One region of the Paeniglutamicibacter sulfureus genome, then DNA from elsewhere that is predicted to be linked to it. Evidence: riboswitches for the same ligand, from Rfam matches in the RefSeq annotation. Region 1 holds a riboswitch; each other region holds the start of a gene.

The links. A riboswitch is a leader RNA that binds a small molecule or an ion and turns the genes downstream of it on or off. The one in region 1 is predicted to bind thiamine pyrophosphate.
Region 2: another riboswitch for thiamine pyrophosphate. It lies ahead of ABD687_RS08410 (ECF transporter S component); the one in region 1 lies ahead of thiC (phosphomethylpyrimidine synthase ThiC).
Region 3: another riboswitch for thiamine pyrophosphate. It lies ahead of thiM (hydroxyethylthiazole kinase); the one in region 1 lies ahead of thiC (phosphomethylpyrimidine synthase ThiC).
Region 4: another riboswitch for thiamine pyrophosphate. It lies ahead of ABD687_RS09215 (3-oxoacyl-ACP reductase); the one in region 1 lies ahead of thiC (phosphomethylpyrimidine synthase ThiC).

The regions. Positions count from the first base shown of each region.
Region 1 is NZ_BAAAWO010000001.1:829,612-833,597, forward strand. It holds gene lepB (signal peptidase I) at 182-871, opposite strand; gene rplS (50S ribosomal protein L19) at 932-1,291, opposite strand; TPP riboswitch at 1,818-1,925, shown strand; gene thiC (phosphomethylpyrimidine synthase ThiC) at 1,938-3,722, shown strand; gene ABD687_RS03805 (ankyrin repeat domain-containing protein) at 3,890-3,986, shown strand, end outside.
Region 2 is NZ_BAAAWO010000001.1:1,840,999-1,844,984, reverse strand. It holds gene ABD687_RS08430 (Na+/H+ antiporter subunit E) at 1-593, shown strand, start outside; gene ABD687_RS08425 (MrpF/PhaF family protein) at 590-853, shown strand; gene mnhG (monovalent cation/H(+) antiporter subunit G) at 853-1,260, shown strand; gene ABD687_RS08415 (DUF4235 domain-containing protein) at 1,359-1,619, opposite strand; TPP riboswitch at 1,691-1,812, shown strand; gene ABD687_RS08410 (ECF transporter S component) at 1,867-2,490, shown strand; gene ABD687_RS08405 (ATP-binding cassette domain-containing protein) at 2,506-3,986, shown strand, end outside.
Region 3 is NZ_BAAAWO010000001.1:3,119,782-3,123,767, reverse strand. It holds gene pgm (phosphoglucomutase (alpha-D-glucose-1,6-bisphosphate-dependent)) at 1-553, shown strand, start outside; gene ABD687_RS14265 (aldehyde dehydrogenase family protein) at 740-2,203, opposite strand; TPP riboswitch at 2,331-2,431, shown strand; gene thiM (hydroxyethylthiazole kinase) at 2,423-3,241, shown strand; gene thiE (thiamine phosphate synthase) at 3,238-3,897, shown strand; gene thiD (bifunctional hydroxymethylpyrimidine kinase/phosphomethylpyrimidine kinase) at 3,894-3,986, shown strand, end outside.
Region 4 is NZ_BAAAWO010000001.1:2,018,432-2,022,417, reverse strand. It holds gene ABD687_RS09220 (LLM class flavin-dependent oxidoreductase) at 22-1,356, opposite strand; gene ABD687_RS09215 (3-oxoacyl-ACP reductase) at 1,374-2,138, opposite strand; TPP riboswitch at 2,218-2,311, opposite strand; gene ABD687_RS09210 (Tex family protein) at 2,445-3,986, shown strand, end outside.

The sequences.
Region 1 (3,986 bases):
CGGATCGCACGGGGAGTCCACCCATTAAGTCGACTGATCGTCTCCGTGATTGGTGCCGCGCATCGAGAAGCCGAGGATTCTGGTCATCCGAGGAGGTGGGGCGGAAGGAGGGTTTGCCAGGATGCCGACGGCCAGTCGACGGCTGCCGGCCGTCACTACGTGTTGCGGGAGTGGTGTTCGGTTATTCGGCGAGGGGTAGTCCACCCAATACGGATGAGCCATCGATGGGTCGCTTATTTTCCAGTGGCCACACCACTTCGGCCACCTTGCCAATGACACGATCCGTGTCAATCATGCCGCCACCTGGCGCGCCCATCAGCGCACGCGAATCCTCGGATACCGAGCGATGGTCGCCCATGACCCATAGACGACCCTCGGGTACGTGCACATCGAATTCCACGTCACTCGGTGTGTCCCCGACATGGACATAGTGCTCGTCCACGGGGACACCGTTGATGCTCAGGCGCCCATCCGGGCCGCAGCAGCTGACGGTGTCGCCCCCGACTCCGATGACGCGCTTTACATAGACCGAATCTCCTCCGGCCAGGCGCAGTGCCCAGGCCAGTGAATCCAGGGCAGTGGGACGCTGGTAGGGCAGGAACGAGCCGCGGCCGTCGAAGATGACCACATCTCCGCGTTGGATCTCGGCGTCCTTGTAGGCAAGCCGGTTCACCAGCAAGCCCTCACCCGGGTTCAACGTGGATTCCATGGAAGTGGATCCAATGTAGAAGAAGTCAACGACGGTGGCGCGAACGCCAAGGGTGATCACCGCCGCCGCAGCAAGCGCGCCTACGGCAAAGCGCCAGCCCCTCGAAGGGGACCGGCGCTTTGTCGAAGCGGAAAAACGTTCCGATTCAGTAGTTTGATCCACGATGGATCCCCATCCTGGCCATCCGAAGGATGGCTTGGATAGAGGTTCTCGCTTTTCTGGCTACTTGGCAGACCGGAAGTCGCGCTTTTCGCGGATCTTCGCAGCCTTGCCGTGGCGATCGCGCATGTAGAACAGCTTCGCGCGGCGAACGTCGCCACGGGTTACCAGTTCGACCTTATCCAGAACCGGGGAGTGTACCGGGAAGGTACGCTCTACGCCGACGCCGAAGGAGACCTTGCGAACGGTGAAGGTTTCGCGAACGCCGTCGCCCTGGCGACCAAGGACGAAGCCCTGGAATACCTGGACACGGGAGTTCTTGCCTTCGATGATGTTGACGTGAACCTTGACGGTGTCACCGGCGCGGAAGTCCGGGACATCGCTGCGCAGCGAGGCTGCGTCGACAGAGTCGAGAATACGCATGAATGCATCTCCTAGGCAGACGCCGCAGGTCATCTACCTTAGACACGGACCGTAATTGTCCCTCATGAAGCGCGAAGGCGTCGAGGGAAAGATGTGGCGGTCCGGAGCTTGGTACCGCGATCCGTTTGCGGATCGGCGGTAGGTCGGACTGTTGATTCGTTCCCCCTGCGGCAGGAGCAGAACCCAGTAGACCCAAGAATCCATTTTGCCACACTCCGGGGCAAGCTGCGATGTTCCTTCCTTACAGCCAGGTCCGTCAAAGCTCGATTGGCCTCGGGTCTCCGCCTTGAACGCCGGCACCATGGCCGAATCGTGCCCATCAAATCGGTGCCGCTCATTTAGATTCCACTGGAAATATTGCCGCTGACCGCGCAGAAGGCCGGATAATCCACCTGGGTTGGCCCCGAAGGGGTAATCGCCGGCACTTCGGACCCAGAAGCGCGGAGGCCCGGTAAAGGACCAGGGCCCACCGCGCCGGTGCGCAAGGTCACACTCGATGCCGGATTGAATGTTGTGATAGTTTCACTTACGACCACACGGGTGCCCTTGCAGGGGCTGAGATCGAGCTGAAGCAGCAAGAGACCGTTGAACCTGTCCGGGTAATGCCGGCGAAGGAAGTGAGTACTCCTTGAGCAACACCATTTCAATGCACAGCCCTGTCCAAAACGCCTCGGAAGCAGCCGAAATCCAGTCCCTGAAGTCCCATTCCCTGGCTTATCTCGAGGACGCAGAATCGGGGATCCGGGTCCCGGTCACCGAAATCGCCTTGGAGCCGTCCCCCGGAGGCACGGCCAACGCCCCGCTGCGGGTGTATCGCACCGCCGGTCCCGGCAGTGACCCGGTCGTGGGCTTGCCGCCCTTCCGCGGCGAGTGGATCGCGGATCGTTCGGACACCGAGGCCTATGGCGGTCGGGAGCGGAACCTGCTCGATGACGGCAAGTCTGCATTGCGCCGCGGAGCGGCATCGGCCGAATGGAAGGGAGCACGGCACCAGCCGCGGCGCGCGGAACCCGGAAAACGCGTGACCCAAATGCACTACGCCCGCCGGGGAATCATCACCCCCGAAATGCGCTTTGTGGCGTTGCGCGAGAACTGCGACGTGGAACTGGTGCGCAGCGAGGTCGCTGCGGGCAGGGCCATCATCCCGTCAAACATCAACCACCCCGAGTCCGAGCCAATGATCATCGGCAAGGCGTTCCTGGTGAAGATCAATGCCAATATCGGCAACTCGGCGGTCACCAGCTCCATCGCCGAGGAGGTGGACAAGCTCCAGTGGGCCACCCAGTGGGGTGCCGACACCGTGATGGACCTGTCCACCGGCGATGACATCCACACCACCCGCGAATGGCTGATCCGCAACGCCCCGGTGCCCATCGGCACCGTCCCGATCTACCAGGCACTGGAAAAGGTCAACGGCGAGGCCAACGCACTGACCTGGGAAATCTACCGCGACACCGTGATCGAGCAGTGCGAACAGGGCGTCGACTACATGACCGTCCACGCCGGCGTGCTGTTGCGCTATGTGCCGCTGTCGGCCAACCGCGTGACCGGCATCGTCTCGCGCGGCGGGGCCATCATGGCCGGCTGGTGCCTGGCGCACCACCAGGAGAATTTCCTCTACACCCACTTCGACGAGCTGTGCGAGATCTTCGCGAAGTACGACGTGGCGTTTTCCCTGGGTGACGGTCTGCGCCCGGGGTCCATCGCCGACGCCAACGACGCAGCGCAGTTCGCCGAGCTGGACACCCTGGCCGAACTGACCAAGCGCGCCTGGAAGTACGACGTGCAGGTCATGGTCGAGGGCCCCGGGCACATCCCCTTCCACCTGGTGCGGGAGAACGTGGAGCGCCAGCAGGAGCTGTGCGAGGGCGCTCCGTTCTACACGCTTGGTCCGTTGGTCACCGACATTGCGCCCGGTTATGACCACATCACCAGCGCCATCGGCGCCACGGAGATAGCCCGCTACGGCACCGCGATGCTCTGCTATGTCACGCCCAAGGAACACTTGGGGCTGCCCAACAAGGACGACGTGAAGACCGGCGTGATCACCTACAAGATCGCAGCCCACGCCGCGGATCTGGCCAAGGGGCACCCGGGTGCATCCGTACGCGACGACGCGCTGAGCAAGGCGCGCTTCGAGTTCCGCTGGCGCGACCAGTTCGCCCTGTCGCTGGACCCGGTCACGGCCGAGTCGTTCCACGACGAGACGCTGCCTGCAGAACCGGCCAAGACCGCGCACTTCTGTTCCATGTGCGGGCCGAAGTTCTGCTCCATGCGCATCAGCCAGGACATCCGGGACGAATACGGTTCGGCCGATTCGCAGGCCGCCATCGCAGAAATGGTCAGCGGGATGCGCGAAAAAAGCCAGGAATTCCTGGCCGCCGGAGGCAAGGTCTATCTGCCCGAGCTCGAGGTACCGAGCAAGGCGTAGCATCCCCGACCCCATGTAGTCCCCCCAACGGGAACCTGCCCGAACGGATGCGTCTTCCCCGGGTTCACCCTGCGTTCAACGCGGGGAAGACGCGTTCATTGTGGCGGGTTGAACTCCGTAATCCCGTGGCCACTCACCTCGGCGTCGTCCCGGACTAGGATGGGTCCATGTCCAACCGACATTCACCTTCCGCATTGATCACAGGGGCGCTGGTTGCCGCCATCCTTGGTTTGGGTGCCTGCAGCATCCCCACGACGGGCGTCC
Region 2 (3,986 bases), 1.0 Mb from region 1:
TCGACGCCAAGGACGAGAGCGGCCATCGCCAACGCTCCACGCTGCGCCAGGAAATCCCGCTGCTGATCGGCATGACCCTGGTGTGGGGCGCGCTTTGGCAGGACTTCGCCGTCGGCAACCTGGTCTTCGGGCTGCTGATCTCGCTGCTGCTGGTGCGGGTCTTCCGCCTGCCGCCGATCATCCTCTCGGGACGCTTCAACATCTGGCGTGCAGTCGTCTTCATCCTCGCCTTCCTGCGCGACATCACCCGGGCCAGCTTCGAGGTCATGTTCCTGGCGATATTCCGCGGGCCGCGGACCACCAGCGCCGTCATCACCGTCACGCTGCGCACCGAGTCCGATCTGCTGGCCACCTTCGTGGGCCACGTGCTGACGCTGGTGCCCGGCTCCTATGTCGTCGAGGTGGACCGAAGGTCCTCCACGCTGTACCTGCACGTGCTCAACGTCAACGACCAGGCCGGCGTGGAGAAGGCCAGGGCGGCCGTCTTGCTGATCGAGGAACGGCTGATCCGCATGATGGGCACCAAGGAAGAACTGGCCGCGCTGAACGCCGAACCAAAGGCAACGAACAACCAAGACGGAGCAACCTCATGATCATCGTCCTGTGGATCTGCGGCATCACGCTCTCGATTGCCGCCTGCCTGGCCATCGTCAGGCTGGCAATGGGCCCGTCCATCCTGGAACGCGTCATTGCCACCGATGTCCTGTTGCTGATCATCTCCGCGGCACTCTGCGTGGAAATGACAGTCAACCGGCACACCAACAACCTGGTCTTCGTGCTGCTGGCGTGCCTGGTCGGATTCGTGGGTTCGGTCACCGTTTCCCGCTTCGTCACGGATCGGAGAAACGCCTGATGCTTGACACCATCATCGACATCATTGCCGGGACGTTCATGATCGTCGGCTGCCTGATGTCCCTGGCCGCCGGAATCGGCATGCTGCGCTTCCCGGACCTGCTTTCGCGCCTGCACGCGGCAACCAAGCCGCAGGTGCTGGGTTTGTTCCTGCTGCTGGCTGCGCTCGGGCTGGAATTGCGTTCCTGGGCGGTGCTGCCGGTGCTGGTCCTGGCCTGGTTGCTGCAGTTGCTCACCGCGCCGGTCTCCGCGCACATGGTGGGACGCGCCGGATACCGGACGCGGCACCTCAAGCGCGAGACACTCGTGGCCGACGAACTGGCCGCCGTCGTCGAAGCCGCGGCCCAGCGCGAGGAACAAGAACACGGCAAGGGCCAGCCCCGGGACCGCACCGACTTCATCGACTAACTCCCGCGGCGCCAAACCCTGCCCGCGAGGCGCGGAGGATCGCCGGAAACGCTTAGGGGCCTACGGGATATCCGTGGGCCCCTGAAGCGTTTGTGGTGTCAGGCCTTCTTGGCGAACCGGGCAAGGGCCCGTTGGGTGCCGCGGTCGGTGAACACCTGGATCAGGGCCGCAGTCGTGGCCGACAGGACGGCGAAGCCAATGATCTGGCGCAGGCTGGCCTCGGCCTGCGCTTCCGCGTTGCCATGCTTCGGCGGCTTCCGGCCGGTGAAACCGGTCCAGGCCTTGTCGACGATTTTTCCACCCAGGAAACCGGCGGCGATCGAGATAGCTGGGCCGATGAGTTTCATCAAGCTGTTCAAGGGGACTCCCAAATGTTGCGGGCAACGGTACCTGCCCCAGCATAGCGTGAGGTAGCATCATAGGACTGAAACAATCACGACAGGGGAGCGTCGTGCGAAGAAATTCGCACCAAGACGCTGAGAGTGCGGATAGCCGCAGACCCTCGAACCTGCCCCGGCTAGTACCGGCGAAGGAAGTCGAGTTCTCAGGGGTGCGTTCAAAGTAGCGTTTTCCCTCCCCTCCTTGTATCCAAGGAGGATCACCACCATGAGCACCACCAACCAGCCCGCCGGGCACAAGCCGGCAACCTCGTCCTGGCGTGTCGTTGACATCGTCATCGCGGCCGTCATCGCCGTGTCCTCGGGCGTCATCTTCTGGGCCTGGAACAGCACCCACCACCTGCTTGACTTCCTGTTCCTGGCCTTCCCGCCCTCCGCCTCCCTGGTCTCGGGCATGTGGCTCTTCCCTGCGGTGCTCGGCGCGCTGATCATCCGCAAGCCCGGTGCCGCACTCTTCTGCGAAATCGTCGCCGCCATGGTCTCGGCACTCATGGGCTCCGAATTCGGGCTGACCGTCCTGGCCTCCGGCCTGATCCAGGGCCTTGGCGCTGAACTGGTGTTCGCCGCGTTCCGCTACCGCAAGTTCAACCTTCCCGTGGCACTGCTGGCCGGAGGCGCGGCAGGGCTCTTCGGCAGCGTCAACGACACCTTTATCTTCCGCTGGTTCCCTGAATACACCACCGGCATGCTCTTCTCCTACATCGCGTTCATGACCATCTCGGGCATCGTCATTGCCGGGCTGCTGTCCTTCCTGGCCACCCGCGCCCTGGCCAAGACCGGTGCCCTGGGCGCCCTGGCCAGCCGCAAGGCGGCCGCCGAAGCCATCCTCTAGGACGCGGCAGCCATCATGACATCACCTTCGATGCTGGACCGTGAAGCCGGCGCCCCGGACACCGGCCGCCGGGTGGCCACGGCCGTCTCGGTCAGCGCCCGCAACTGGGGTTGGCGGCATGCCGACCGCGCCCAGCCGGCGCTCCGCGGCCTTGACCTGGATATCCGCGCCGGGGAACGCGTGCTCCTGGCCGGTCCTTCGGGCGCCGGCAAATCCACGCTGCTCTATGCCCTGGCGGGGGTCCTGCACGAGGACGACGAGGCCTATTCCTCCGGCGAACTGCTGCTGGACGGAATCCCCTCGGCCCAGGGCCGCGGTCTGGTCGGGCTCATGCAACAGGATCCCGAAACCCAGGTCGTCCAGGCCCGGGTCGGGGACGACACTGCTTTCGGTGCCGAAAACCTGTCGGTGCCGCCGGAAGAGATCGCCCAACGCATCATCGATGCCCTCGATGCCGTGGGCCTCGATGTCCCGCTGGACCACCCCACCGCCGCACTTTCCGGCGGACAAAAACAGCGCCTGGCCCTCGCCGGGATCCTTGCCATGGGCCCGGGGCTGGTCCTTCTGGACGAGCCGACGGCGAACCTCGACCCCGACGGCGTGCTGGAGGTCCGCGACGCGGTGCTGGCGGCGCTGGATGCCACCGGGGCGACCCTGCTGATCGTCGAACACCGCCTGGAGGCCTGGGCTCCGCACATGGACCGGGTCATCGTGTTGGAACCGGGCGGCGGCATCGCCCACGACGGAACCCCCGACGAGCTCTTCGGGCCCGGGAAGGTGCGCGAGGAACTGATCTCCGCCGGGGTCTGGGTCCCCGGATACACCCCGTCGATCCACGTGCGGCCCGCCGCAACGGATGGCGGCGCACTGCTGCTCGAGGCCAAGGAGCTGGCGGTCACCCGGAAGCGCGGCGGATCAATCGCTGCCGGGGGACTTGACCTGCGCGTCGCGGCCGGCGAGGCCTGGTGCGTGCGCGGGGCCAACGGCTCGGGCAAGTCGACCTTCGCCCTGACGCTCGGGGGCTTGCTGCCACAGGCCTCCGGCACCGTGCTGGCCACCGGGGAGCTGGCTGCCGGCTCCGAGGCCCGCCCCTACCACTGGCGCGCCACCGAACTGGTGGGACGCATCGGTTCGGTGTTCCAGGAACCGGAGCACCAATTCGTCACCAACACGGTCCGCGAGGAATTGGCCTTCGGGCCTGCCCACGCGGTCAAGCCCGGCACCCGGGAACCGCTGTTCACGGACGGGGAGATCGAGGCACGGGTCGAAACGCTGCTGTCGCGGCTGCGGCTGGGACATCTTGCCGAGGCGAACCCCTTCACGCTTTCGGGCGGTGAGAAGCGACGTCTCTCGGTGGCCACGGTCCTGGCTTCGGGCCCGCGGATCCTGATCCTTGACGAGCCGACCTTCGGCCAGGACGCCAACACCTGGCGGGAGCTGGCGTTGTTGCTGCGCGAGGAACTGGAGCGCGGCACGGCAATCATCGCCGTGACCCA
Region 3 (3,986 bases), 2.3 Mb from region 1:
ACTGGCCCGCACCCTGGTCGAGGTCCCGGTGGGCTTCAAGTGGTTCGTGCCGGGGCTGCTGGACGGTTCCGGGGCGTTCGGCGGCGAGGAATCCGCGGGCGCATCCTTCCTGCGCCGCGACGGACGCACCTGGACCACCGACAAGGACGGAATCCTGATGGCGCTGCTGGCCAGCGAGATCACCGCCGTCACCGGCTCTTCCCCCTCGAAGCACTATGCCGCGCTGGCAGCCGAGCACGGCTCCCCGAGCTATGCGCGCATCGACGCCCCGGCCGACAGGGAGCAGCGGGCGCGGCTGGGGAACCTCGCGGCCACCGACGTGGCCGCCGAGATGCTGGCGGGAGAGGAGATCACCGCACGGCTGACCGAGGCGCCGGGCAACGGGGCGAAGATCGGCGGGCTGAAGGTCACCACGCAGAACGCCTGGTTTGCCGCGCGCCCCTCGGGCACCGAGGACAAGTACAAGATCTACGCCGAGTCGTTCCTGGGCGACGAGCACCTGGCCCGGGTGCAGGCCGAGGCGAAGGACATTGTCTCCGCGGTGCTCGGATAGGGGACCACAGGTTCCGTCGTGTTCCCGGTGCGTTGCCACCCGGAAAGCACCACGGCGTGGCACGGATGTAGGACTGCGAGCCGCCCCCGGCGGGAGGGCCCCGCGGGCCTACATGGCTGACTGCGGCATTCCGGACGTTCTGCCAAAAAGCGGCTTCCACAGGTGAATATGCGGATTGCGGAATGCTTACATGAGCCTGTCGATGAGCTTGGATTTCGCCCACGTGTACGGCGGGTAGAGCGCCTTGAGCGTGTCCACTACTGTCGTCTTGCCCATCACCGCGCGCATCTGCGATAGCCGCTCGAACCCATGCCGCCCGTGGTATGCACCCATGCCGGATGCGCCAACGCCGCCAAAGGGAAGACCCGGGACGAAGAGGTGCACATTGGGCGCATTGTGCACGATGGCCCCCGCCCGCACCTGGTCCCCGAAGGCCGACTGCAGCCGCGGGTTCTCGCTGAAGAGGTAGGCGACCAGCGGGTTTGGGCGTGCGTTGATGAAGCGCACGGCCGCATCGAAGCTTTCCACCGCGATGATCGGCAGTATCGGGCCAAAGATCTCCTCGCGCATCAGCGGCGAGTCCGGATCCACGTTGGCCATCACGGTGGGCTCGATCTTCAGGGTGTCGGCATCGTACCCGCCCCCGATGAGGATCTCGCCGTGGTCCAGGTAGGAAACCAACCTGTCGAAGTGGGCGGTGTTCACGATGCGGCCGTAGTCGCGGCTGGACAGCGGATTCTTCCCGTAGAACCCGGTGATCGCCTTGGCCAGCTGTTTTTCCAGGTCCCGGGCGGCATCGCCGACCGCCAGCACGTAGTCGGGCGCCACGCAGGTCTGCCCGGAATTCATGAACTTCCCGAAGGCAAGCCTGCGCGCCACCGTGGCGGAGGATCCGTCCATCACCAGGGCCGGGGACTTTCCGCCCAGCTCAAGTGTCACGGGTGTCAGGTGCTCTGCGGCGGCGCGGGCCACGATCTTGCCAACCCGCTCACCGCCGGTGAAAAAGATGTGGTCAAAGTGCTGTTCCAGCAAGTGTTTGCTGGTGGATGCGCCGCCTTGGACGACGGCGCAGGCCCGGTGGTCGAGGAACTTCGGGATCAGCCTGCCCAGCACCGCGGAGGTCGCCGGTGCCAGCTCCGAGGGCTTGAGCACCGTGACGTTGCCCGCCGCGATGGAGGCAACCAGCGGGGCGAGGATCAACTGCAGCGGATAATTCCAGGCGCCGATCACCAGCACCACGCCCAGGGGTTGCGGCTCGATCTTGGCTGCCGCCGGATGCAGTGCCAACGGGATCTTCACCGCCTTGGACTCCATCCACTCGGAGAGGTGAAGCTGCGCGTGGTCGATTTCCGCGCGCACCATGTCGATTTCCGTCAGCTTCGCCTCGACGGTGCCCTTGCCCAGGTCGTCGGCCAGCGCATCGGTGAAATCCTGCTCGTGGGCATCCAGCATCCGTTCGAGCGCCTTGAGCTGCGAGGCCCGGAAGCGGCGCGGGTGGGCCAGCCGGGTGGCGACCACGTCGTGCATGGAGGCGACGATCTCCACGATGTTTTCCGGGAGTTCGGGCACCACCTCGGGAAGCTCGAGCTCGTTCAGCGCCGTCGACTCGCGAGACGCAGCTGATTTGTGTGGAGTGTCGGATGTGCCCATGTCCCGAGCCTACGGCCAGCGCGGCATCTCCAACAGGCCGCCGCGCCCTGGTTGCGGGGAGGCGCCTCGCGCAGGAAGGACGCGGACTCGGCTTTCCCGCCCCGGGGCCCGGTGGGATAGGCTCACGCATAGTGACACGGGGTGTCGGCGCGCACGCGACCGGCTGAGATGAAACCCGTAGAACCTGATCTAGTTCGTACTAGCGGAGGGATGTTGCTCATGGAATCCATGGCGCCTTCAAGATTTGTAACACCCGGCGAGCTCGCCGATGCCCTGGGCGCGCTGCGCGCCTCCTCGCCCCTGGTCCAGTGCCTGACCAACACCGTGGTCACCAACTTCACCGCCAACGTGCTGCTGGCCGTCGGCGGGTCCCCGGCCATGGTGGACGTCCCCGGGGAGGCCGGCGACTTTGCCGCGGTGGCGGCATCCCTGCTGGTGAACCTGGGCACCCCGAACACCGAGCAGGCGGCCGCCATGCGCGAGGCCGTTACCGGCGCCGGCGCCGCCTCGACGCCCTGGGTGCTGGACCCCGTGGCGATCGGGTCGCTGCGCGTGCGCACCGCGCTCGCCCGCGAACTTGCCGCCGCCGGACCGAGCGTGATCCGCGGGAACGCCTCGGAGATCCTGGCGCTGGCCGGCGTCTCGGGGGGCGGGCGCGGGGTCGAGTCCACCGATTCGGTTGCCGCCGCGGCCGACGCCGCCAGGGAGCTGGCCAGGAGCAGCGGAGCTGTCGTGGCTGTCTCCGGGGAGGCTGACCTGGTCACCGACGGGGTGCGCATCGTGTACGTGCACGGCGGCAGCGCGCTGCTGACCCGCATCACCGGCGGCGGGTGCGCGCTGGGCGCGGTCTGCGCCGCCTTCCTGTCCACCGGCCCCGACCCGCTGGTGGCCACGGTGGCCGCGCACGCCTTCTACTCCGCCGCCGCCGAACGCGCCGCAGAGCACGCGGCGGGACCCGGCACCTTCGCCCCGCTCTTCCTGGACGCGCTGGCAGCCATCTCCCCCGCCGAGCTGCGCGCCGCGGCGGTGCTCTCATGAGCGGCTACGGCGTGTACCTGGTCGCGGACTCGGCCTCCACCGCCGGACGTCCGCTGGTCGACATTGTGAAGGCCGCGGTCGACGGAGGCATCACGACGGTGCAGCTGCGCTGCAAGGACATGCCGGCCGGAGAATTCGTGGACCTCGTCATGGAATGCGCCCACCACACCGCCGGGCGCGCGGCACTGCTGGTCAACGACCGCGTCGACGTGTTCCTGGCCGCCCGCACCTCCGGCGCTGACGTGCAGGGCGTTCACATCGGCCAATCCGACCTGCCGGCAAACCTGGTGCGCGAACTCATCGGCCCCGGCTCCGTGCTGGGACTCTCCGCGGCCGGCGATGGCGAGATCCGCACCGCGAACCAACTCAACGCGTTTGCCCCGGGCACCATCGATTACCTGGGGGTCGGCGCCGTGCACGCCACCCCCACCAAGAAGGACCACCCCGAGCCGCTGGGCCACGCGGGCCTGGCCCGCGCCGTTGGACTCAGCGACCTCCCGGTCATCGCCATCGGCGGCATCGACGCCGCGGATGTTGCCCCGCTGGCCCGCGCCGGGGCCGCCGGCGTGGCGGTGGTCCGCGCCATTTGCGCCGCCGATGACCCGCGCGAAGCATCCAGGAACCTACGCACCCTCTGGGAGGGCAGCAAGCCATGAGCACCCCGAACACCGTGAAGAACATCCTGTCCATCGCCGGCTCCGACCCCTCCGGCGGCGCCGGGATCCAGGCAGACCTGAAATCCATC
Region 4 (3,986 bases), 1.2 Mb from region 1:
TCCCACCCCGGAGATGAACTGCTATCCGCGTGCCGAAACGGTTTCCAAGCGCGCAGGCCTGGCCAGGCCCAGTGTTTCGCGCAGCGTGGTTCCCGGGTAGGCGGAGCGGAACAGGCCGCGCTCTTGGAGGATCGGTACGACCAATCCCACAAAATCATCCAATCCCGCCGGATAACTTGGGCACATGAGGTTGAAGCCCTCACAGGCGCCCGACATGAACCATTCCTCAATCTCGTCCGCGATCTCGGCGGGGGTGCCGATCATGGTTGCATGGCCCCCGCCCGCTGCCAGGAACCCCAGCAGTTCGCGAAGCGTGGGGCGCTGGGTTTCGATGATGCGCTGAACGGTCAGGTAGCGGCCTTGTGGGCCGGTGAAGTCCTCGGCCGGGGGCAGCGGATCCACCCTGTCGTCCAGCGGATGGGTGTTGTAGTCCTGGCCGGTGAACATGTTGAGCTGGGCGATGGCCGACCCGGTGTCAATGAAGGAATCCAGCACGCGCTTCTTTTCCCATGCCTCTTCCCGCGTGGCACCGATGTACGTGACCAGCCCGGGAAGCACGGGAACCGGATCATTGGAGCGTCCGGCAAGACCCAGTAGTCGCCGGATGTCGGCGGCATACTCGACTGCCGATTCCCTGTCCCAGGAAACGGAGTAGATGGCTTCGGCATGGCGGGCCGCAAAGGAGCGGCCGGCTTCCGAGGATCCCGCCTGGAACAGCACCGGCCGCCCCTGCGGGCACCGGGGGACTGTCAGCGGGCCGGCAACCGAGAAATGGTTGCCGCGGTGGTTGATCGGCCGGACCTGCGCCGGATCAAGGTAACGTCCGGCTTCCCGGTCAACCAGCAGTGCAGAATCTGACCAGGAATCCCACAACCCCTGCAACGCGACAACAAACTCTTCGGCGCGCTCGTAGCGCTGGGCATGAGCCGGCAGGGAATCCATGGAATGATTGCGGGCCTCGGCGTCAAACATGGAGGTCACCACGTTGATGCCCGCCCGCCCGCCGCTGATGTGGTCCAGCGAGGCCAACAGCCTGGCGGCGTGGAAGGGCGTGTAGAAGCTGGCCGAGATCGTGGTGACCAACCCGATGCGGCTGGTGGCACGAGCCATGGCACTGAGAGCAGTCACCGGTTCCAGGAACCAGGGGATCCCTGCCGCGTATTCATGGTTCACGCTCTGCCCGTCGGCAAAAAAGACAGCATCCAGGCAACCGCGCTCGGCAATCCGGGCAAGTTCCTCGTAGTAGGAAATGTCGCCGAGGCGGTCGGCGCTGGATTCGGGGTGGCGCCATCCCATGGTGTGGTGGCCCGCCCCGTAGATGAAGGCGTTCAGGTGCAATTGGCGTGTGGCGTCCACGATGCTTTACCCGACCCCTAGTTCATCACCAGGCCGCCGTCGACAACCAGGTTCTGCCCGGTCACCGCCCGGGACCACGGTGAAGCGAACAGCAGTGCGGCGTCGGCGAACTCCGCCGGGGAAGTGACCCTGCGCAGTGGCGTGGAGCCGGCGATCAGGTCGAAGACCGCTTCCGGGGTGGCGGCGGAGGCATCGGTGGTGCGAAGCAGGCCGCCGGAGATCATGTTCACGCGGATGTTTTCCGGGCCGAGGTCGGCCGCGAACGTGCGGGTCATGGCCAGCAGGGCAGCCTTGGCCGCGGTGTAGTCGTGGTAGGGGACCACGGGGTTCTGGAAGAGGTTTGTCCCGATGTTGACGATGTTGCCAAAGCCCGCGGTTCTCATGCCGGGCAGGGTTGCCTGGATCGTGTTCAGCGCACCGCCAACGATGCCGGTGAACTGCTCCCCGAAAGCCATGTAGCCGATTCCATCGGCCTTGGCACGGGCGTCGCCATTGAACGAAAAATCGGGCAGGGCGTTGTTGACGACAGTGGTGATGGGAGCACCAAAATGTTCGTGCGCCCCGGCCACCAATTGGGAGACTTGATCCGCGTTCGCGACATCGGCTTGGACCGCTATCGCGCGATCGGCCCCGAACTCGGCTGCCAGTTCCCGGGCGGCGGTTTCGCTGGAGCGGTAGTTCAATACAAGCCGTGCGCCCTCGCGCGCAAAGGCCCGGGCCAGGTCTGCCCCGAGTCCGCGTCCTGCCCCGGTGATCAACACGATTTGGTCCTTGATAAGCATTTTCTTGCACCCTTCTGCTGGGCGAAGGGATGCCATGGAACCAGCCGACGGTCGTCCAGGAATTTGGGTACGAGGGCAGTTCAAGCCGGACCGGCATCCCTTCGCTCGGATTATCGAGATCAGGTTCAACGGGTCTATCTCTCAGCCGCCAGGCGGCACCCCGTGTCGAGTCCTGTGGCCAACGTAGCACCGGTACGGGGCAATCCCCGAATCAAGGGCAAGGACGGAGGCGACACACACGAGGCCTCGCCGGTCGGTGTCCGCGGGCAGTGCCACGGATGCGGCAAACTAGTGTGGGTGAGCCAGATGCGAATAATCCACACCATTGCCGCCGAGTTAACTTCCGGGGGTGCTTCGGTTGCCGACTGGCAGGTGAAGGCCGCCGTCGAATTGCTCGATGCCGGATCGACCGTCCCCTTCATTGCCCGATACCGCAAGGAAGCCACCGGAACCCTGGACGACACCCAGCTGCGCCTGCTTGAGGAGCGGCTGCGCTACCTGCGTGAATTGGAGGACCGCCGGGAAGCGATCCTGAAGGCCATCGAGGAGCAGGGGAAACTCACCGACGAGCTGCGGGCCGCCATCATGGCTGCCGGTACCAAGGCCGAATTGGAGGACCTGTATCTGCCATACAAGTCCAAGCGCCGCACCCGCGCCCAGATCGCCCGCGAGGCCGGACTCGAGCCGCTGGCCGACTCGCTGATCCGCGATCCCGCCCAGGATCCCGAAGCGTTGGCAGCCACCTTCCTAAACCCCGAGCACGAGGTCAATGCGGCATCCGATGCCCTGGCCGGTGCCCGGGCCATTCTCACCGAACGTGCCTCGCAGGACGCGGTGCTGGTCTCCGAATTGCGCGAACGGCTGTGGACACGAGGGAAGATCTCGTCCAAGATCGCATCCGGCGCCCCTGCCGCGGATGCCTCGAAGTTCTCCGACTACGAAGACTTCGTGCAGCCCGTTGCCACCCAGCCCTCGCACCGCATCCTCGCGCTGCTGCGCGGAGAACGCGAGGGTGCGCTGAACCTGGAGCTGGCCGAGGCCGACCCGCGCGACGAGGCGGCGCTCACCGAGGCGCGGGCCGGATATGAGGCCGCCGTCGCCCGTTCGCTGGGCATCAAGGCCGCTGCCGATGCGCCGGCCGGCAAGTGGCTGGCACAAACCGTTCGCCTGGCCTGGCGCGGACGCCTGTTGGCACGGTTGGAGGCGGACCTGCGCACGCGGCTCTTCGAGGCCGCGGAGGAAGCCAGTGTCAAGGTCTTCGCCGCCAACCTGCGCGACGTGCTGTTGGCCGCCCCTGCCGGAAACCGGGCGGTGCTGGGGCTGGACCCCGGGTTGCGCACCGGGGTGAAGGTTGCCGTCGTCGACGCCACCGGCAAAGTGGTCGACATTGCCACCATCTACCCGCACGCCCCGGCCAACAAATGGGATGCCTCCGTGGCGACCCTGGTGGCACTGGCAACCAAGCACGGCACCGAACTGATTGCCGTGGGCAACGGGACCGCAAGCCGCGAGACCGACAAACTGGCCGGCGAGGTCATCGCCAAGCTGACCAACAAGCCTGCCAAGGTCATCGTCTCCGAGGCCGGGGCATCGGTGTATTCGGCGTCGGCGCTGGCAAGCGCCGAGTTGCCGGACCTGGATGTCTCCATCCGCGGTGCGGTGTCCATTGCCCGCCGACTGCAGGATCCGCTGGCCGAACTGGTGAAGATCGAACCCAAGTCCATCGGCGTGGGCCAGTATCAGCACGATTTGACCCCGGCCAAGCTTGACCGCTCCCTGGATGCCGTGGTCGAGGACTGCGTCAACGCCGTCGGCGTGGATGTGAACACCGCATCCCCGGCGCTGCTG